DNA from 3 places in the Ectobacillus soli genome. Region 3 is predicted to be linked to each of the others. Evidence: riboswitches for the same ligand, from Rfam matches in the RefSeq annotation. Region 3 holds a riboswitch; each other region holds the start of a gene.
The links. Region 3 has a riboswitch for S-adenosylmethionine ahead of ACAN53_RS05060 (O-methyltransferase). Riboswitches for the same ligand answer to the same signal wherever they lie in the genome.
Positions count from the first base shown of each region.

Region 1: linked by a shared signal. The riboswitch ahead of ACAN53_RS09615 (hypothetical protein) and the one ahead of ACAN53_RS05060 (O-methyltransferase) in region 3 are both predicted to bind S-adenosylmethionine.
Region 2: linked by a shared signal. The riboswitch ahead of ACAN53_RS09835 (aliphatic sulfonate ABC transporter substrate-binding protein) and the one ahead of ACAN53_RS05060 (O-methyltransferase) in region 3 are both predicted to bind S-adenosylmethionine.

Region 1 is NZ_JBGJZM010000001.1:1,873,526-1,880,882, reverse strand. Features, by position in the region: gene ACAN53_RS09635 (CoA-disulfide reductase) at 1-140, opposite strand, end outside; gene ACAN53_RS09630 (radical SAM protein) at 483-1,592, opposite strand; gene ACAN53_RS09625 (hypothetical protein) at 1,926-2,474, shown strand; gene ACAN53_RS09620 (hypothetical protein) at 2,774-2,980, shown strand; gene ACAN53_RS09615 (hypothetical protein) at 3,022-3,348, opposite strand; SAM riboswitch class I at 3,420-3,524, opposite strand; gene ACAN53_RS09610 (SPFH domain-containing protein) at 4,123-4,872, shown strand; gene ACAN53_RS09605 (hypothetical protein) at 4,896-5,072, opposite strand; gene ACAN53_RS09600 (FAD-dependent oxidoreductase) at 5,273-5,833, shown strand; gene ACAN53_RS09595 (penicillin-binding transpeptidase domain-containing protein) at 5,859-7,357, opposite strand, start outside.
Region 2 is NZ_JBGJZM010000001.1:1,916,778-1,924,134, reverse strand. Features, by position in the region: gene ACAN53_RS09860 (prepilin-type N-terminal cleavage/methylation domain-containing protein) at 1-431, opposite strand, end outside; gene ACAN53_RS09855 (hypothetical protein) at 772-1,065, shown strand; gene ACAN53_RS09850 (hypothetical protein) at 1,104-1,925, opposite strand; gene ACAN53_RS09845 (response regulator aspartate phosphatase) at 2,182-3,255, shown strand; gene ACAN53_RS09840 (hypothetical protein) at 3,288-3,473, shown strand; SAM riboswitch class I at 3,555-3,666, shown strand; gene ACAN53_RS09835 (aliphatic sulfonate ABC transporter substrate-binding protein) at 3,756-4,727, shown strand; gene ACAN53_RS09830 (ABC transporter permease) at 4,743-5,558, shown strand; gene ACAN53_RS09825 (ABC transporter ATP-binding protein) at 5,583-6,302, shown strand; gene ACAN53_RS09820 (MazG nucleotide pyrophosphohydrolase domain-containing protein) at 6,822-7,130, shown strand; gene ACAN53_RS09815 (LrgB family protein) at 7,142-7,357, opposite strand, start outside.
Region 3 is NZ_JBGJZM010000001.1:965,353-972,709, reverse strand. Features, by position in the region: gene ACAN53_RS05090 (ABC transporter substrate-binding protein) at 1-601, opposite strand, end outside; gene ssuE (NADPH-dependent FMN reductase) at 928-1,464, opposite strand; gene ACAN53_RS05080 (M20 peptidase aminoacylase family protein) at 1,981-3,159, shown strand; gene ACAN53_RS05075 (DUF4395 domain-containing protein) at 3,273-3,704, shown strand; gene ACAN53_RS05070 (hypothetical protein) at 3,854-4,411, opposite strand; gene tnpA (IS200/IS605 family transposase) at 4,378-4,728, shown strand; gene ACAN53_RS05060 (O-methyltransferase) at 4,705-5,286, opposite strand; SAM riboswitch class I at 5,390-5,503, opposite strand; gene ACAN53_RS05055 (MgtC/SapB family protein) at 5,763-6,464, shown strand; gene ACAN53_RS05050 (sulfate ABC transporter substrate-binding protein) at 6,566-7,357, opposite strand, start outside.

The DNA of each region.
Region 1 (7,357 bases), 910 kb from region 3:
CCACAGTTTGCGAAGGAAATATACTCTCCCCGTTCCAATAATACGATTTCAAAATTTTCATCTAAACGACGTAAGCGAGCTGCAGCTGTTGCACCGCCAGCAACTCCGCCAACTATGACTATTTTCGTTCCTTTTGACACAAGTAGCACTCCCTTTTCCTATGTTAGTTCTGCAAAGATGCCAGGTAATTAAATCTTTATATGGCATACCATACCTACTTTGGTATGGTAATGAAAATAACAGTGAGAGTCAACTACCTAATGATAGTAATTTTAAGATGTATGTAATAAAAAACGATAGTTGACGGCCGAGGATACTGAAAAAATATGGACTTCGAAAAATAGTTGCTTTTTCTGCGAGCGGTCACAATCGGAGCTGAATTTTTCCATCTTTTACCCATAAATAAGACCACTGAAAGGTAGTATTTTTTCAGTGGTCATTTGACAGCCAGTTATCGTTTTTTCTTATGTTGTGAATATCTTTTAGAAATATTGCTCCCTAGGCTTGTGATTACAATATGGTTCTTCTGCAAGATAATTTTCTTCAGCATAGTAGGCACGTGCCCGGCATCCTGAGCAAACATTTGTATATTCACATACTCCGCATTTTCCCTCCAATAAAGATGGATTACGTAGGTTTTGGAATACGCTAGACTCATTCCAGATCGTTTGTAACGATTGTTCTAACACATTCCCTGCTTTGACGGGAAGGTATCCACACGGCTGCACATTTCCCTTATGAGAAATGAAACATACGCCCGTTCCGCCAAGACAACCCTTTGTCACGGCAGCCATACCATGTGTTTGCATTGTTATACGTTCCCCAGCTTTTCTTGCTTCTTGTCGCATTATGCGGTAGTAATGCGGAGCACATGTAGCCCGTACCTCAAAGGAAGCAGCCCGTGAACGGTTGTAAAACCAACGAAGTACTTCCTCATACTTATCTGCACTTAACATATTGCTCTCTACAATTTCCAATCCACATCCAACGGGAACGAGCATAAACAAATGAAGTGCATTTACATTCATCTGCTGGGCAAGCTGGAACATCTTCTCTATATCTTCGACATTATGTGTTGTAATGGTTGAATTAAATTGTAATTCCAATCCCATTGCTTGCACATTTCTTGCCCCGCGAAGCGCAGCCTCGAATGCTCCCGGCAACCCGCGAAAGCTGTCATGAATCTCAGCACTAGGTCCGTCCATACTAATCGCAACCCGCTTGATTCCGGCATCCTTAATTTTCCTTGCAATCTCTTCCGTAATCAATGTTCCATTAGAGGCCATTGCAACTGGAATGCCCTTTGACGAAGCATAGCTTGCAATGTCAAAAAAGTCCGGACGATACAAAGGTTCTCCACCAGTTAAAATTAAAATAGGTTTTTTATCAAATTTTGCAATATCATCAATTACTTCATAAGCTTGCTTGTCAGTTAGCTCATCCGCTGCCCGCTGCGGTTGAGCTGTCGCTCGGCAATGAACGCATTTTAAATTGCAACCTTCTGTAAGCTCCCAAAAAATCAAGCGAGGCGCTGTATGTGCATTCAATGAAGAATATTTCGTAGTTGAACGATCCTTTGTTTCCATTAGCATTCTATCTCCCCAATTCCTTGAAGTATAAACATTATTAGTATAAGAGAGATTGTAACGATTACTTTACAGAAGGTATCACAATATCGTGAACGGGGGAATTTTACTTATAGGTATATTGGGCAATGATTTTATAGTCGTAATATTGGATTCTCGTTAGGAAAGCGTAAAATCTATTTTAATAGGAGAACAATTGCTTTTTAGTTTAAATGGTGTGGAAATCTTACTTTTAGATTGAAAATTTTATTAAAAGAAGTGGAAGGTGCAGGAGTTTGTATAAAATTGGATAATTATTACATTTGAAAGGTGCTTTTGAAATGAAAAAGGGGGCTACATATGAAAAAAATTTTGATTCTCGTATTGCTGTCAATTTCGTTAATGGGCTGTGCAAGTCTACCTGATACGAAGAATAGTGCAACGCCAAATCCTGCTGCTGCAGACCAAAGTAAACCAGCATCGACCGATCCAACCAGTCAAGATGCAACGAAATCTACAAGCTCATCCTCAGGAAGTGACACAGCAAAGGATTCTTCCAATTCAAAACAAGATACAACGAAATCATCTAATTCAACATCTACTTCCTCCAATACTACTGATTCAAAGACAACCGATGTAGTTAAAATTGTAAACGTATCCACACCCGCTCCGCGAAATAGTACTGTGACCGTTACAGCAAAAGTCTCACCGCATGCAACAGCACAAATTACAGTAAATGATGGAAAGGGTACAAGCAATATCGCTGGACTTGAAGCACACAAAGCAGATGCAAACGGTACTGTATCCTGGTCATGGCATATTAGCGAGAAAGAGACGATTGGAGTAGAATCCGTTAAAGTAACTAGTAACGGAGCGAGTGCGGCATCGAAATTTACTGTTATTCAATAGTAGGAGAGTGGGCCTTGTTTATATTACACAAGGCTCACTTGTTTTATAGTAGGAAGGGGAGTTATAAATAGAATAATTAGATAATTCTTGTGAAATACGGCACATAGTATTGTAAAACAAAAACTGGGAATTTATAATGAAATTAGATATAAAAGGAAGAATGGTTAACGGCCAGAAGCGCACAAAGTTCTTACGTTGCTTGATAATTGAAATTTTGCAATTATCAATATTGTGTAAGAGGTATGTCGCTTTTTTTATTCCTTTTAATCAAAATTATTGCGAAATGGGAGGAATGCAAGATGGAAAAAATGTGTATGAATATGATGATGATGATGTCTATGGACCGTATGATGGGTGAAATGAATGGTATGAAAATGATGATGGAACAAATGAAAGAAATGAATATGGAAATGAACATGGATCAAATGATGGTGAAAATGCAAGAATGTGATGAAATGATGACAATGATGATGGGCATGATGAGCGGAATGAAAGAAAAGTGCTAACTTTTTAGGAACAGCACCTTACTCAGTAAGGTGCTGTTGTATTAAGAAATTTGTTTAGACTGAATATAGGCAAGACGAATTTGTTTTCCTAACGAAACTCGCGTTTGTTTTAAATTCCAAAGCTTTTGATCTAATTCACTAGAGGAATCTTTCGTTTGCAGTTGATGATAAATCGTAAGAATTTCTTGGTTTATGCTATTATATTGATCCCAAAGAGTTTGAAGAGAAAATGTATCTTGTTTTTCTTCTGTTCTTACAAATTGTAGTTTATCCAAGATATCTTTTTGCCAAGCGGTATCATTAATACTACCTGCATATAGGTATAAGTCTAAATAATCATTGATTACTAATTCAGTTTCTCTATTCATGTTTATTCTCCTTTTTTATAACCGAAAACCCTCTTCCTAAGAAGAGGGTTTTTGTATAAAAAAGACACCTCTTCTTATCTTTCAAAGCATAGCTTTGCTGGAATTAGCACCGTACACATTGCTGTGTGGTTGCTGAGGCTTCGTAGGGCCAGTCCCTCCACCTCTCCGGATAAGAGATTTTCGATTGTTTGATTTTTCTAAATTTTAATAAATTCATATTGGGTTGTCAATAGGATTGTATAAAAAAATTTGTTTTTAAAATTATTTGAATAATTATATTTTGGAAGTGGGGAAGGGGATATTGAGTCCTTTCAAGAAATTGCTAGAATTACAGAACGAGGGTAGCTTACAAATTCATTTTTGTACAAGTAATCATGTTCTCTTTTTATTGCCTTGCTTTTGAAAATACGATACATTATTTTGGCTTATTTTTTAATATCACCCAAACCACAGATGCAATAATACCAAATCCTAATACTAATCCTAATCCAACGATTACATCTATCATTAATAATTAGCTCCTTTGTATTAAATTATTTCATCTAAAGAATCCTTGTATATAGTTACAGTCTTGACATCCTAGCAATAGTTCAAACTTATCTCAGGTTTTAATTAATTGGGTTTATTTAGTTTCTGTGATTCTGTGGGAAAGTAGCAAATGTAAACAATCCTTGAATTATATAGCGTTCTTATAGTAACAATATACCAAATCTAGTAAACTAAATAGGAAAGCTAATGCAGGCGATAGTTGCCGATTGAAGGAGTTGACAGGTTATGATAGCACCAGTCGTTATTATTATTGTTTTAGTTATTTTGGTTATAATTAGTTCAATTCGTATTGTACAACAATATCAACAAGCCGTTGTTCTTCGTTTAGGACGTTACACTCGTTCCCTACAACCTGGAATTCAGTTTATTATTCCGCTTGTTGATGTCGTGAAACCTGTAGATATGCGGATTCGCGTTGAAAATGTAGAGAATCAAGATATTATTACGAAAGATAGTGTACCCGTTACAATTAATGCAGTTGTTTACTATCAAGTCGTAAATGCACATAAGGCACTTCTTGATGTAGAAAACTACAGAAAAGCAACTTCTACCGTAGCGCAAACGATTCTTCGTTCTAATTTAGGTGCGCATACGATGTCAGAAATGCTTACGGAGCAAAAAAAATTAGATGATTTGCTTAGAAAGGAATTGGATGAGGCTACTGAGTCATGGGGCATTAAAATAACAGGCGTAGAAATACGATCTATGGATTTACCAGAAGGTCTGCGCCGTGCAATGGCGAAAGAAGCCGAGGCTGAGCGTGAACGGGTAGCTAAAGTTATTGCGGCAAAAGGGGAATACGAAGCCGCAGAAAAACTTGCTGAGGCAGCAGAAGTGCTTAATAAACAGCCGGCTGCTATTCAACTTCGTATGCTACAAACGATGACAGAAATCGCAGCAGAAAAAAATAGTACGATTCTATTTCCATTTGAAGTATCCTCTGTGGCAAATTTATTTGCGAAACAGGAGAAGTAAAAAAAACCCTGAATGGGTTTTTTTTACTCCGTTGTATATGGTTTTTCTTCTTCCACTAGCTCTCGTGCTTCCTCAATATTCGTTTTTTCCCCTTTTAGGTGCACTGTGCCACCAGAAAGACCTTCATTAATCATACGATCAATATCTAAGTATGCTTGATCTCTTCCTTCATACAATGTATCCTCGTTTTTTTTGCCCAATATGATTCCCTCCTAGTAGTTTATGTAAATGTATTTGTAGTATATGGAATAGGTAAATTAATTATGTATGGTTGTTTGAGGGAGAGCGTTTTCTTGACTTTGAAAAGAAAGCAACCTAAGCTACATATAGAAGGTGGCTTTTTATAGCGACTAAGCATCTACGAACCAACATTTAAAAAGAAAAAAGGGAGTTGTTGAAGATGTTTGATGTAGTAATTATTGGAGCCGGATCAGCTGGTGCAAGTGCTGCTCTATTTACAGCAAAGGCTGGAAAGAAAACATTAGTACTTGAAAATGATAAAAGCTTAACAAAACGTGCATGGATTGAAAATCACTACGGCGTGATGGAAATCACTGGACCTGAATTACTAGAAATGGGAAAAAAACAGGCAGCGAAATTTGGAGCTGAAATTGTAGGAGATAAGGTAGTAAACATTGTTAAAAATGAGGAAGGTTTTCAAATTCAAGCAGAAAACGGTTCTTACGAAGCAAAATATATAATTCTTGCAACAGGTATGTCCGTTGATCTTGCAGAAACAGTAGGTTTGAAAACGAAGCCAGCAACAGAACCTCGCCTAAAAGCTGTATTTGATGTAGATGCAGCTGGAAAAACAAATATTGATGGTATTTGGGCAGCAGGTATCGCTGCAGGATCAGGTTTCCATACCATTATTACAGCAGGAGACGGCGCAAAAGTTGCTGTTAACATTTTAAGTGAAATGAGCGGCGCACGTTATGTTGATCACGATGTTTTAAAATAAAAAAAGGGGACAGCGTTTGCTGTCCTTATTTCATTTCTTGAAAGATAGTTTTCACTTTGTTAGCCACGTAACCGCTACCGCCCCGGTTTTTTACATCTTCAATCATCATTGCTACTATGGAATTTGGAGCATCGGCATTATAGCCGATAAACCAGCCATTTTCTGTACCATTTTCCTCTTTTCCTTGCTTTAATTCAGCTGTTCCTGTTTTACCTGCAAGCGTCATTCCTTCTATTTTGGCACCTTTTCCTGTTCCTTCGGGATTGTTTACAACAGCAATCAGTGCTTTATTAATGACATCAGCGTTTTCTTTTGTTGTAACATTGGATTTCCACACTTTACTATCATTTTCTCCTCGTAGTAAGGATGGATAAGGAATGTTACCATCATTTACAAAGGGTGCATAGGAAAGAGCGGCTTGTAGGGATGTTAAAACAACTTCCCCTTGTCCATAGGAAGTATCTGCTAACTGGATATCATTTTTTATGTCACCTAATTTTGAATCTTGAAATGGATATGCAAGCGGAAGTTTCTCGCCAAGTCCAAATTTCTTCGCTTCTTCGGTGAATTTATCTTTGCCAATTTTTAAACCCGATTGGGCAAAATATATATTATCTGAATAGACCATGGCAGTTTCTAGGTTGACTGGATTAACTTCATGTACACGTGTTATATAGTAATTTCCCCAAGATGCATCTTTGGCCCATTGCAATCCGGTGATGGGGAGTGCCTCGGTCGGATCTATCGTTTTTACTTGTAATCCAATCGTAGCGGTAATCGGTTTAAATACGGAGCCTGGTGCATAGGCCTTTGTAAAGCGGTTCATCAGCGGCTTTTTCGGGTCATTGTTTAAAGACTGCCAATCTGCATCCTTTAATCCTCTAACAAATCCATTTGGATCATAAGAGGGGCTGCTTACAAGTGCAAGTATTTCTCCTGTTTTCGGACTGATAGCCGAAGCAGTTCCGGCATCTTGATTCATCTGATTATAGATTGCTTGCTGCAGACGACTATCAATATTTACTGTAATGGTTTCACCATCTGTTTGTTTTTTCTCTGCCAGTGTTTCTTTTTCCTTGCCAGAGGAATCTGTAATGTAGATTCTTCCGCCATTTTCACCTCTTAGCTTCGCTTCATAGACTTGTTCCAAACCAGCCTTTCCTACTACATCACCTGTACGATAACCTTTTAATGTCTTTAAATCATCAGCACTTACTTCTCGTATGTACCCGGTTAGATGGGCAGCTGCATCCTTTAATGGATACGTCCGAATTGGTACGGATTTGGTTGCAACGCCAGGTAAGCTTACATAATCCGTTATATTATCAGAATCTGGAAGAAACGCTAGAGGGACAAAAAGAGAAGGCTGTACCCATTTTTCCTTTAGCTTATTGTTTATCGTATCAACCGAAATACCAAGTTTAACAGCTAAAGTTTGCTTTGTTTGCTCCCCATTATCGCCGAGCTTTCCAGGGACAATGCCAACTTGGTTTGCATTTCCATTTATAGCAAGACCTTGTCCGC
Region 2 (7,357 bases), 950 kb from region 3:
GTAGATGAGGTTCCATCAAACGCACTTGTACTGTTTAGCAAGGCATCTAGTGATTTTCCGATAATATTATATTTTGATTGACTACAATATAATGTGACTGAAAAGGTTTGTATTTGGGAGTCCCATGTTACCTTGTTTTCGTTATTTTTTGTATAGGGCTGTGAGGAAAATGGATCTGTTGGATAGTCAATATACCCTTTGGTTGCTAATTCATCTAAGGTAGCGCTATTAGTTGTCGCTCCTTCATTTGTTGCATAAATCCGCGCCGCTTCAATCATTTGTCGGGCATTGGCAATATGTGCATCTCGTTTTGAATTTTCAATAATGGAACCAATGGACGGAACGGCAATGGCAGAAACGATTCCTAAAATAACAACAACAGCAAGCAATTCGACTAAAGTGAGACCATGTTCATTTCGCAATATGTGCATCGCTTCACCGTCCTTACTTTAAGTATAAATAGATTATAATTACGTACGATTTGGGGGGAATTCAATTATTAGATTCAAAAGTGTTCAAAAAGTAAGATTTCCCAGTAATATTGTACCATTTACAGGGTGAAGGTGTATGTAAAGAATGGAGAAAAAAAGTACAAGAGTAAGGAATGGATTGTATACTGATTTTATTTTTACAAAATTTAAATGGAAATAATAAAATAAAACAAATACAATGTAAATAGCAGAGAAATTCTAGTGTTATATCGATATAAAAAAATTTACTCAAGGAGTCATTTGAGATAAATAATAAAATATGACAGCTAGGAGGTGTAGAATGGGAGAGGTTGAAATGTCAAATGGAAAGCGCCTGGTATTTATATGGCTGATACTAAGCGAGGTACTACTAGCATGTACACTAGTCATTTGGGTTATGGGATTTATTTTTGCCATTGCAGAATTGGTAATGCCCCTATGGCTAGTTATCGGAAGCTATCCGATTTTTATCATTGTTAGCGCATTCATGGCTTGGAGAGAGTATATGAAAGGAAACTACCGTAACACTGTATTATGGAGTTTGTTTCCAATCATTTGGTACGGATTGGTGTACGGGTTAACTTTTATTTCATAATGAACAAAGAGCGTTCTCATTAACTAAGAACGCTCTTTTTATGGAAGAATCCTTTTTATCGTGAACATGATATAGCTTATTAGTAAGCTCATAAAAGAAAAAATGAGCGCCACACTGGAAAAAACAAGTACATAGGCATTGAAAGTTCCAAGCAGTTGCATGAGACCATAGCTAGATAGATGAAGAAAGCTAGATGCTCCGTTTATTACAAGAAGGACGATAAAAATCGTGATTACACCACTTAGTGCACCATCAATATCAGGACGACTTAGGGCGATATGAGTAGAAATGCAAACAGATAAAAATAGAAATAGTAAAAAAGAAGGATGGGCGAAGTTAGTTACTGTAAACAGACTTTTCCATAATACAAAAGCTGATGAAAAGATGTGATTTGCAACATCACTGGAATTTCCATCCATTTTTATAGCTGATATATCCTTCATTAACAATTGATAGGATTGTGGAACGAAGGAATACATGAGAATGACAAGTGCCGCAATGCCGCTAAATACAGGAGCAACTCCAATGAAAAAGTTCCCGATTCTTTGATATAAGCTGTTCGGGTTATAGGTATGACTGACAAAGCCAAGCTGTCCTCCTTGCGTATTTGTCGGAAACCACTGTACACTTACAATCTTATGTCTAAAGACAAGGCACATCATTGCATGACCAAGTTCATGAATAGGTGTTCCAATCCAAGCAGTAAGTAGAAAGCCAGTTCGTCCAAATGTAGACGTCCAATATCTGCGCGACAAATCTTGAAAAAAACCTAGCACAAACCCAATTAATAAAATTACACCAACACAGGAACAAAGCTGTATAAAACTCGTTACGAGTAGGGTAATCAAAAAAGTTCCCATTATAATCATCCTTATCTAACCTAACACAGGTCTACAAAATTGTTATTATCGTAACATGAAATAGGTTGGAAGAAAAGGAATCCTATCCCTGAAAATAATCTTAAATAGTATGCAAAATGAAAGAATATAACGTATAAAACTTTTATTATAATAATAAAAGTTACTATTTAGAAAAATATTTAGTAAAATAATATACATATGATCTTTTATTTGCTAATATTAATCTACCTTTACAATATAAGGGAGGAAGATTGCGATGTCAGTTCAAGTAATTAGTAGCGCATACATCACAAATCTATTAAATGAATGGTATCAAGCTATTCGTTCGCAGCATGTGAATAAGGCTGAGGAGTATAAACGTGAAGTTGAGATAAAGCTTTCTTATATGGAAGAAAATCAAAACGTACTCCTCTATTATTCACTTCTCGATTTCCGTCATAGCATTCTCGTAAAAAGTTTGGTACATGCTGATTCCTCCGTACAAAATATTGAAAAAGATGAAAGTAGTATGGATGATTTCCTTACTTATTACTATCATTTGTTTAAAGGTATTTATGCGATGAACAACGGTCAATATAGCGATGCACGTATTCACTATCAAAAGGCGGAAGTCTTACTTGATTTCGTTCCAGATGGAGCGGAAAAAGCAGAATTTTATTACCGCGTGGGTACGTTTTATTATCATATACACCAACCGCTAGACTCGATTCGTTATATCACGAATGCACGCTACTTTTATTTAGAGAATTTCGGATATGAACGAAATATAGCTTCTTGCGATAATGTTCTGGGTCTTAGTTGCATTTTATTAAAGCAATTCGACCAAGCAGAAACTTATTTTCTTACTTCGTTAAAGCAATTACTTAAGTTAGATGAGAAGAAACTCATTCTAAAAGTAAGTCACAATCTAGGATTCTTATATGCTGAACAAGGCCTATCTAATTTGGCTATCCCGTATTTGCTAGAGGCAGTAAAAGATAATCCGAAAACAATGTTTCTCCTTGCGAGAGAATACAATAAGCTTGGCATGGATCGTAAAGCACAAGATTTAATTTCAGAAGGAATGAAATCTTGTGATGAAGAATATAAGCATCATTTTTCCGTTCTTAAAGCAGTCGTAACCGTATATCCAGTCGAAAGACTAGAGCAAGCGGTACGTAAGGCTATCCTTTACTTTAAAAAAGAAGGGCTTTGGAAGTATGTGGAAGAATATTGCGATATGGTAGCCGTAGCGTTACATCGTCACAGCTTTTTTGAACAAGCAAGTGCATACTTCTTAACAAGTCATGAGGCAAAGAAAAAATCGTATGAGAAAGAGGCTTTGCTTTAAAAAATTTGATATAGGTAGTAGGTGTCAGCCTATTGGTCGTTTTTCTCGTAACAGGTGGTAACAGACTCACTGATACATCTCCAAATCAAACGATAAAAGCGGCGCTTCATATGCAGGTAAAGGATCATGGTGAAACGTGGTACCATGAGAAGGGAAAAGAGAGAGTGAATCTCTCTTTTTTGTTAGTGCTTTTTATCTTCATTATTCAGTTAATTTAAATAAGCAAAAAAATATTTTGACATTTCTGTGAACTATAAATATAATAAAACCTATAAGTTTAATAATAATTAAATATAACACTCTTATCCAGAGAGACGGAGGGACTGGCCCTAAGATGTCTCGGCAACCATTGAATGCGAAAGCTTCAAACGGTGCTAATTCCAGCAGAATACTTATTCTGAAAGATGAGAGGGACGATCTGGTATGTAAAGTCGACCTCTTATCTAGATGAGGTCGACTTTTTTATTTGGAAATGGGGACAAAAACAAGGGGGAAGTTACATGAAGAAAATCATTGCAGTTGTTCTACTTGTATTCACACTACTGATCACGGGCTGCCAATCAAACGCAGCTACCGCAAAGCCAAAGGAAATTCGAATCGATTATGCGTATTATTCTCCGCTAAGTCTCGTGCTTAAAGATCAAGGCTTCTTAGAAAAACGATTAGCGAAAGACGGAGTTCCAGTTAAATATGTATTAAGTCAAGGAAGTAATAAGGCATTAGAATTTTTGAATAGTAACAGTGTGGACTTTGGTTCTGCTGCAGGAGGTGCAGCACTAATTGCGAAGGCAAAGGGAGCACCGATTGAGAGTGTTTATGTTGCGTCGAAGCCAGAATGGACCGCACTCGTTACGCTACCTGATTCATCCGTAAAATCAGTTGCAGATTTAAAGGGCAAGAAGGTTGCCGCTACATTCGGAACAGATCCACATATTTTCTTACTGCGCGCACTAGATGAAGCAGGTTTGTCTTCGAAGGATGTTCAGTTAATTAACTTGCAGCATACGGACGGTGCACTTGCTCTTCAAACTAAGCAAATTGATGCGTGGGCCGGCTTGGATCCGCATATGGCCAAAGTAGAACTCGAATCAAAAGCAACACTCTTTAAACGACAAGTTGATTGGAATACGTACAGTCTCCTTCACGTACGAAGTGAATTTGCAAAGCAATATCCAGCCTATGTCAAAGTTGTACTCGAAGCCTATGAAGATGCAAGAAAATGGGCACTTGCGCATCCGGAAGAAACAGCACAAATTCTTGCAAAAGAAGCGAAGCTCGACCCGGAAATTGCAAAACTAGAATTAAAACGCAGTGATTTCTCAAATGCTATTCCGAATGATGCAGTGAAGGATTCCTTAAAGGGAGCATCTACTGTTCTTCTTAAAGAAAAAATTATTCCGCCAAATACGGATACGAAAAAAACAATTGATGAGTTAATTCAGCCTTCTTTCGCGAAGGAAGTAGTGAAATAAAAAGGAGGATTACAAATGAGTGAAAAAACAATTGTCGTTTCACTTCCCGCAAAGAAGGCGAAGACGTCCGGCAATAGCTCCAAATGGTTGCTTGGCACGATTTTTCCTGTTTTATTATTAGTTATTTGGGAGTGGGCAAGTCGGTTTGGTATCATTTCTGCACATCTCTTACCTTCTCCATCTACTATTCTAGCAACAATTGGATCGATGGCACAGGATGGCACGCTATGGGGGCATATTGGCTTTACGTTAGTGCGGATTGCCGCTGGCTTTGCGATTGGTATTGTCATTGCTACAGTTCTCGGCTCTTTAGTAGGATTAAATCGCACCGTTGAGGCACTCCTAGACCCGATTATTCAAGCATTTCGTTCGATTCCCTCCCTTGCATGGGTACCGCTATTTATCCTTTGGATGGGAATTAGCGAAGAGTCAAAGGTTGTTTTAATTGCTGTTGGGGTATTCTTCCCCGTGTATTTAAATATCGTAAGTGGAATTCAAAATGTGGACCGAAAGCTAGTAGAAGTAGGGAAGCTATATCATTTTTCTACGTTTGAACTAATCTATCGCATCATTTTACCAGCAGCAATGCCAAGTTATTTAACTGGACTTCGTAGCGGACTCGGACTTGGCTGGATGTTCGTCGTAGCAGCAGAACTGATGGGAGCAAGCCAAGGATTAGGATTTCTTCTTGTGAACGGACAAAATACGTATGCACCCGAGATTATTTTATCGAGCATTGTTCTTTTTGCCATTCTTGGGAAGCTATCGGATTCCTTGCTGAAAGCATTAGAGGCCAAAGTACTCTTTTACCAAGATCGAATAGCCAAATAGAAATGAGAAATAGGAGGTAATGTTATGCTATCGATACAACAAGCACAAAAACAATTTGATAACGGAAATCATGCCTTCCAGCCTGTTTCGTTTCTTGCAGGAAAAGGAGAGGTAATCGGTCTTCTTGGAACGAGCGGCTGCGGAAAGAGTACGATTCTTCGAGCGATAGGAGGTCTTGATCCGCTAACGTCCGGTCATATTCTATGGAACGGAAAACCGATAGAAAAAACAAAAACCAATCTTAGTTTTATCTTTCAAGAACCTCGCCTCATGCCTTGGTTATCGGTCCTGGATAACGTGGCCTTTGCAAGTAAGTCGGCTAACAAGAAGGAAGAGGCGTTAGCATTATTGGAACGCGTTGGCCTAAAAGGATTTGAAAATCACTATCCAAAAGAGCTTTCAGGAGGAATGGCGCAGCGTACTGCTATAGCCCGCGCCCTTTCTGTTCGCCCTGAATTGTTACTTCTTGACGAACCGTTCAGCGCACTCGATGCTTTTACGAAAATGCAATTGCAAAATCTAGTCCGTCACATATGGGAAACAGACCAAGCGACAATTCTTCTTGTAACACATGATATCGAGGAAGCCCTCTATCTATGTGATAAAATTGTTATTCTTCGCGGACAGCCGGGCGAACTTGTTGACATTGTAGAAGTAAAGGAAAAGCGAACGCGCGATGCAAACCTCGATCTAAAGCATTATATTTTACAATTGCTTCATTTTGAAGAAAATGCTCTTGTATAACTTCCACGTTTTTTGTGGAAGTTTTTTGTTGGCTGAAAAACCTGTTTTGATCATGCAGAAAATGGGGAAGAGGAACGTATTTGCGTGCCCGCAAATGGGGAAAAGTAAAAAACGATATTGAAAGGGGAGGAATCGTGCCTAGAAGCGAGGAAAAAGAGAGCTGGCGGTAACAAAAGAGGAAGATTGAGCCCGAAAGCGAAAGAAAAGAGAGTTGACCGTAACAAAAGAGAGTCAATTGTGCCTGTACATCAGAAATATCGACTACAGCGGTAACAAAAGTCCTGAAATCGTGCCCGCCTCTCAGAAAAACCGGCTTGAGCGGGAATAAAAGAATCCTACCCATTTCCTAAAATACCAGAAACACCCAATCATGAACGAACAAGCTCCATCAGTGTCTAAACACAGGTAAACTTCCTCCTGGCATTAAATTTGGGTCTTTGTTACAACTTTTCACTTTTCATTTTCTCCAAAACCATGTACCCTACTTAAGGATAGTAAAACACTTGAAGGAGAATAAAGATGGCACAGACATTTGTTCGGCAAGATATTACGCTACATAATTTGCAGCAATTTATAAAAATGAAGGATGCAGACCCAGAACGAAAAAATATCTATTTTCAAAAGTTAATCGAAGAAGTAGGGGAGCTTTCGGAGGTTCTTCGGAAAGATAGACGATTGGCTGAAACAGGTACGATTAAGGGCACAATTGAAGAGGAATTGTATGATGTGCTCTATTATGTATTAGCGATTGCGAACGCGCATGATATTGATATGGAAGAATGCTTTCGGCTTAAGGAGCAATACAAGCGGGAAAAAAAGAAAAAATAAAAACCTAGAGATTAGGGCATGATCTCTAGGAGTAGGGGTACGAGAAATACGTTAAAGGTTGCGGTTAAGAGCATGGAAATAGTAGCAATTGTTCCTTCTAGTTGTCCCATTTCAAATGCTCTGGAGGCTCCTGTTCCATTGGCACTTGTACCCATTACAATGCCTTTCGCTACCGCTGTTCGGATGCGAAGAATTCGTATGATGGATGGACCTGAAATAATTCCGAT
Region 3 (7,357 bases):
CATTTGCAAATGCTGCTGCTAATACGGCAAATTGCGCTTGGTTAGCCTTTAGTACATCTCCAATTGTTACTTTATAATCACCATTTTCAAGATCTTTCCATGATTTAGGAGGATTTTTTACTTTTGTTTTATCTGTAATAAATGCGATTGAACCTGTATAAGCGACTGCCCAATCTCCGTTTTCATCTTTAGCCCAAGAAGGAATTTCATCCCAGTGAGATGGTTTATAAGGTTGTGTTAATCCCTTTTGTTTTGCTAATGGCCCAAATGCGATACCAACGTCTCCGATATCAGCTGTGGCATTATCCTTTTCAGATTCAAACTTTGCAAGTTCTTCTGCACTCGACATATCCGTGTCAGTATGTTTGATACTGTATTTCGTTTGCAAATCGTCCCAAGTACCTTTCCAGTTTGCCCAAGAATCAGGCATACCAATTGAAGTAACCGTACCTTCTACTTTTGCCTTCTTTGTAATGTCTTCCAAAGAAACCTTTGTGTCTGTTGTTTTTGCAGGTTCAGCTTGCTTTGTTGAACATGCAACCAGTAATGATATAGATAGTGCCCCTGCTGTTCCAATCTTAAGTAAAGATTTGAAATTCATCGGAACGTGCCTCCCATTTTTGTTTTGTTTTTGTTTTTGTTTGTTTAACAACTAAAATACTAAACAAACAAAGTAAATGGGATATTAAACAAATATTAATTTTAAACAGAGTTACGTAAATAGTTTGTAAATGATTCTTTATTATTTGTTTTTTTATATGTAAAAGTACATACATTGCTTCCATTTGCAAAATAAAAACAAGAAGCGATCCTAGTAGAATCGTTCCTTGTTCTCTATGAAAAATATTAGCTTATTTCTTAATGTATATACTTACTATCTGACCTATTTCAAAAGAAACTATCTCCTAAAATTTAAAGTTAAGTTATTCACTTTTTTAGAACGAGATTATTACTAGATAATAATAGTTCTTCTACTGACTTATATAAACGTTCTGCTGTATATGAATCCGTTATCGATCCATCTGCAGATACGTATTCATCTAAAATAAACGTTCCAGCAAGCACATGCTCACCACCCAGCACTCCTATTAAAGGTTTTAAGCCATATTCAATACTAAGAACATGATTAAGGGTACCACCTATTGCAATGGGGATAACTACTTTTCCCTTTAAACTATTTTGCGGTAATAAATCTAACAACGCCTTTAATGCTCCCGTATAGGTCGCCTTATAAACTGGTGTTGCAATAATAACTGCACTCGAATTTAGTACTGTCGTAGCAAATTCTTGAATGGCTGAACTTTCAAAATTTGCAAATAAAACATCTTCAGCGCGAAAATCAGTTACCTCGAAAGTTTGCGAACTTCCTCCACGCTCCTCAATAAAGGATGCGATATGATGAATCACCCTTGCCGTTCTCGAATTTTTTGATACCCCACCAGAAATTAAAATGATATTACCCATTTGAAATCCTCCTACGCATTTATTATTAAAAAACCAGTTTCCTCTAAAATGAAGTAATTACTCCTTACCTACTGCCAGCGAAAAAAAATCAAAAAGACCCCTGATAAACAGGCGCCTTTGGTTTTCCAATCAGCATTCTGTATGTTTCGAGTTACGCGAAATCTAGCTTTATATTAAAAATGTAAACTGTGATTTAAATCATAATATATATTACCTATCAATTTAATTGGTTTTAATCATTGAATACAATATAAATTGATTTAGATAAGTTGTCAATGCTATTTTCCATATCACTCATTTTTTCTATTAGAATACTATATAAGTATAAATCCATCTTGACTTATAAGAATTATGAGTTTATTATGTATATACTTTTATAAATGCTGATTGGATTACCAAAGGCACCTACCGACTTACAAAATGGATAGGTGCCTTATTTTTATAAGGAAATAAATTCTCGTACAAATGGTTTAATAGTTATGTGAGGATTATCCAAAGTGAAAGGACGGATTATATATGACTAAAACGAATTTTCAAACCATGGTTCCTCATTTGCAAAATAAACTAGTGGAAATCCGACGACATTTACATGAATACCCTGAACTATCGCGGCAAGAATTTCAAACGTCAGTATACATTAGAGAACTACTAGAAGATGCAGATATATCTATATTGCCATCTTCGCTCGAGACAGGTGTTATAGCAGAAATCAAGGGAAACGGACCAGTTATTGCTCTTCGTGCAGATATTGATGCATTGCCGATTACTGAAGAAACAAATCTCCCTTACGCTTCAAAAAACCTTGGTAAAATGCACGCCTGCGGTCATGATTTTCATACCGCTTCCATCCTAGGTGCTGCTTATTTATTAAAGCAGAAAGAAACGCATCTTAAAGGTACCGTACGATTCATCTTCCAAGCTGCAGAAGAAAATAGCAGTGGGGCTAAAGATGTCATAAAGGCAGGACTACTAAACGATGTAACTGCTATTTTTGGTTTGCATAACAAGCCAGATCTCTCTGTAGGTACAATTGGGATTACAGAAGGACCGCTAATGGCCAGTGTAGACCGATTTGAAATTCAAATTGATGGAAAAGGAACTCATGCAGCTGCTCCGCATAGAGGAATCGATCCAATTGTGACAGCATCTCACATCATTTTAGCTTTGCAATCCATCGTCAGTCGAAGTATAAATCCCCTTCATAGTGCAGTAATAAGTGTAACAAACCTCCATGCAAGAAACACATGGAATGTAATTCCCGGAACTGTTACATTAGAAGGTACTGTTCGAACCTTTCAAGACGATGTACGCAACACCATTCCTGAGAAAATTCGTCAAATTATACAGGGAGTTGCATCTGCCTTGGGAGGGATAGCATCATTACATTGGTATCCAGGACCGCCGTCTATTCAAAATGATTCTCTACTTACGGAATTATGCCAAAATGCAGCAACTTTAAATGGACTTTCTATTGTAGATCCGCAGCCCTCAATGGCAGGAGAAGACTTTGCCTACTACCAAAGGGAGGTTCCAGGCTTTTTCGTTTTTATGGGGACGTCTGGTACCGAAGAATGGCATCATCCCTCTTTCACTTTAGATGAACGTGCTCTATCTATCACTGCCCATTATTTCGCAACTTTAGCAGAAAAAGCGCTACTGGGATTAAGCAAAAGTAACGATTTTCACTCATCATGAAACAGGATAGAATTTGATTTATAAAATCCGACATACAAAAAAACAAAACACTTCACAAATCATAAAAAAAGATGTAAAATTCATATATTCCCTATATGAAAGGTATGAATAAAATGTCACAAACAGTTCGGTCTATTCCTCGTCCTCTAGTTAGAACGAATCAATGGTTTATCGTAATAAGCGTAGTAGCGACATGGATTTCTGGTGAAGCATGGTTGCTGGCATTCCCGTTAGTTGCAGGTCTTATGGGTCTATTCTTTCAGTTTAATCCGGTAATGCGTTTGGCAAAATTATTTTTAAGAAAAAAACCGTCCGAATATGCTCTTGAAGATTGGGATCAACAACAATTCAATCAAATTATTGCAATTGCATGCTTAGCTGGTGGACTAATTAGTTATCTTGCAAACTGGACGCTTGTAGCATATATCTTTACAATAATGGTTGCTATTGCTGCATTTGTAGCAATTCTTGGTTTTTGTATTGGTTGCTTTATTCGATATCAATGGTTACAATACCGTTATCGGAAATCTATAAAACAATCTTAATAAAATAATCCCTTCTATATATGGAGGGATTATTTTATTTCCAGCCTTTTGTTCGTGTAAATAACATTAAGTTAGATGCATTACATAGTGAACCTCACCCACCAAATGTTACTGCACTTGGAAGGTGCTTCTCTTATCTTAGATACGATCTAAACCTCGCTGTGAGTCAACGCTGTTGGCTCTAATGCCAAGTAAAGACTAATGAGTGAAGATAAGGTCTGATTTGTTCTTTTTGCCAATTCAGGAACTTTTGCCTGAACGGACAACCTCTCCATTTCTGAAAAGGGTTTAAGGAGTTCTCGAATAAAGTATCTTGCTCCAATGTTGTAAGAAGCAGATAGGTCAGCATGATACACTTTGCCTGTTGTAAAAGTAGCCATATCCTTCTTCGGGTTACGGGTGACAAATCCACTTCCATCAAAAGCCAAAGCACTTGTATTGCGGGCGACAATATGGGAAATACGGAGACCAACATAGTGTGCCATTTCAGTTACCTTGTTTTGGATAGCAGTTTTGCGCCAGTAACGTAATGTAAATCGTAAACGCTTGGCTCCATAGAATCCCTTCGGGATTCTCATTTTTTTAAGGTACTCCAACACAATAACATCAGCGTTATGCTCTTTGGCAAATTGAATGATTTGGTGACAAGTATCGTTGATGATATAAGATTGAGATGAATGGAGAAGCCGACCATATCCATTTATCATTTGATGCTCCCCCTCAAATCCAATTATCTAAAATGATTAATAGCTATAAAACCGGCACTTCACGTTTAATCCGTAAGGAGTTTGCTGAACACTTGCAGAAATTTTACTGGAAACCTTATTTTTGGAGTCAAAGTTACATGGTGTTATCGACAGGCGGGGCAACCATTGATGTCATAAAGAAATACATCGAGGACAAGGAAAAAAAGAAAAGAGTTGATAAGAGGGCGACTAAACCCCACCAAATCGGAGATTTGGAAGGGGAATGCATCGCCTATTTTTGTTCAAAGAACAATCTATTCAGTTGTCTTTATCGCTAAAAGAATACCAGTACCCCAATCTACTTCTGTTATGACTAAATCACTTCTTTCACGTAACTTATGTATGAGCTTTGGTGCTTTCACACGGTACTCCTCGGGCACGCTCATATCAGGAAGTAAATCATGAATGACGTAAAATCCACCTACATTTAAATGATCTAACGTCTTATCCAAAAGTTCAAATTTTCCTGGCCATGTATCTGCAAAAATAAAATCAAACGTCTCCTCCATATTTCGAATAAAGACAGCTGCATCTTCACAACGAAATGTAACGCGTTTATCGTCTCCTAAATACGTGTGTGCTATTTTTTGAAGCGCAGGATCAATATCCACTGAAATAAGTGTACTCTCTTGGTCCATTCCGTCAACAATCCAAGCTGCAGATGCACCAGCTCCTGTCCCAAGCTCTAAAAATGTTCCGTGTGCTTTTGATGCTGCTAGCCCTTTTAATAAAAATCCTGTTTTCGTATCACATGACTGATGAAATCCTAGTAATTTCGAATGTGCTACAATTTTACCGTAAATATCTGGTGACTTCATCAACGTCTCTTTTTCCATATTGAACAACTCCCTCCTATTAATCTGTTATAGGTATACGAATGACATGTAAAAAATAAAAAGTGGCCTCTTTTATAAGAGGCCACGAGCTAACATTTTCGACCTCTTATCTTTCAGAGCAAACAAAAGTTACTCTGTTGGAATTAGCACCTTCCTATACGTACTAGGGGTTGCTGAGGTTTCGCAGGGCCTATCCCTCCACCTCTCTAGATAAGAATTTCATATTCAATATTTGAAAATTGTATGTACGATACACTTTCTATCGATTTGCTCTTAATAATATACCTATTCAACATATTCGTCAATTAAAGCCCCCTATTATACAAGTATATTTATTATTCATTCTTGCTTGATATATCCGGTAAAATATTGAAAACAGTTGACGCTTCCTAACTGATTCCTTCATAATACGGGTATTGATTAGAAATCATGTTATCTTCCTTATATAATACAAATATAGTATGGAGATGATACATATGCCATGGCAAGACATGGTAATTCGGCTCTTTATAGCTATACTCACTGGTGCATGTATTGGTACAGAACGTCAGTGGCGACACCGTATGGCCGGCATACGTACAAATGCTCTTGTTTCACTGGGAGCATGTTTATTCGTCATTTTATCTGTTTTGACACCAGGAGATAACAGTCAAACTCGAATTGCCGCCCAAGTGGTTAGCGGCATCGGTTTTTTAGGCGCAGGTGTTATTATGCGAGAAGGGTTTACTGTACGTGGATTAAATACAGCTGCTACATTATGGTGTTCTGCGGCCGTAGGAACGTTAGTTGGAGCAGGTTTTATAAAAGTAAGTATTATAGGAGCTATAGGTGTCGTGTTAGCAAATATCCTCCTCCGTCCAGTTGCGTTATTTATGAATAAAAAATCGAAAGCTCTTTCACAAGAAAACCTATTCTATGAAATTACAATATCCTGCTTAGATGAACATGAAGCAAGCATTCGAGAGGCACTGTCTCGGATGATACTATCAGAGGGACTTGCGTTACAAGAAATGTACAGTGAAGAAATCGAAAGCGGAAGCAAAGTATCCGTAAGAGCATTGCTTCATAGTGATAAATCGAAAGCTCTTTTAATAGAACAAATTGTTGGTAAGTTAAGTCTGGAACACGACGTTACTGCAATTGGATGGAAAACTCTTTCTGAACAAGAAGGGGATTAAGAAGTACTGAAATCAGTACTTCTTTACTTCGTTACATTCCTTGTATTCATAACCTACAAAAAACGCAAACCCCTTTGAAATTCGAATTATGAACGTAATCATTACTTCCCGGCAACAACTTGATCCCAAATACCACCATCGCCATAAAGGTCTTTCCCAACTTTACTCCAGCCGCCCAGATAATTAGTATCGAATAATCCTGCAGGTTGTTTGTATGTGTTGGCATTGGCTTTAGCCACGTCTGGATCAACTGAGCGGAACCCGCTTTGGACAAATATCTTTTGTGCATCCGGTGTCCACAGAAATTCCAAAAATGCTTCAGCAACTTTTCGGGTACCGTGCTTATCAACATACTTATCGACAATAGAAGCTGGATTTTCAATTGAGGTCGTATATTGAGGCACGATTTCCTCATACTTATTTCCCTTTTTGATGCGGTCAATCAGTTCATTTTCATAAGTAATGATGACGTCGCCAACTCCTTTATCAAATGTAGACATTGATTCCTCGCCACTTTTATCCAGTGATTTTACATTTTTATATACTTTACTAAGTAATACCTTGGCCTCAGCAGGATCTTGTTTCCCTGTTTTTTCTTCCGATATTTTTAACCCTGCTCCATAAATGGCATTTACATCCCATTTGGCGCCACCAGAAGTTTTCGGGTTAGGAACTAAAACTTGAACGCCTGGATTCGTTAAGTCCGACCAATCCTTAATGCCCTTTGGATTCCCCTCACGTACTCCGAATGCTGCGATTGACTTGGTAATAATGCCACTATGTGGTGCACTTTTCCAATCGTGAGTAATCAATCCTGCCTTTACAATCTTGTCGATATCTCCTTCAAGTGAAAGAGCGGCGATATCTGCCTCAAAGCCATTTGTAATGTTCTG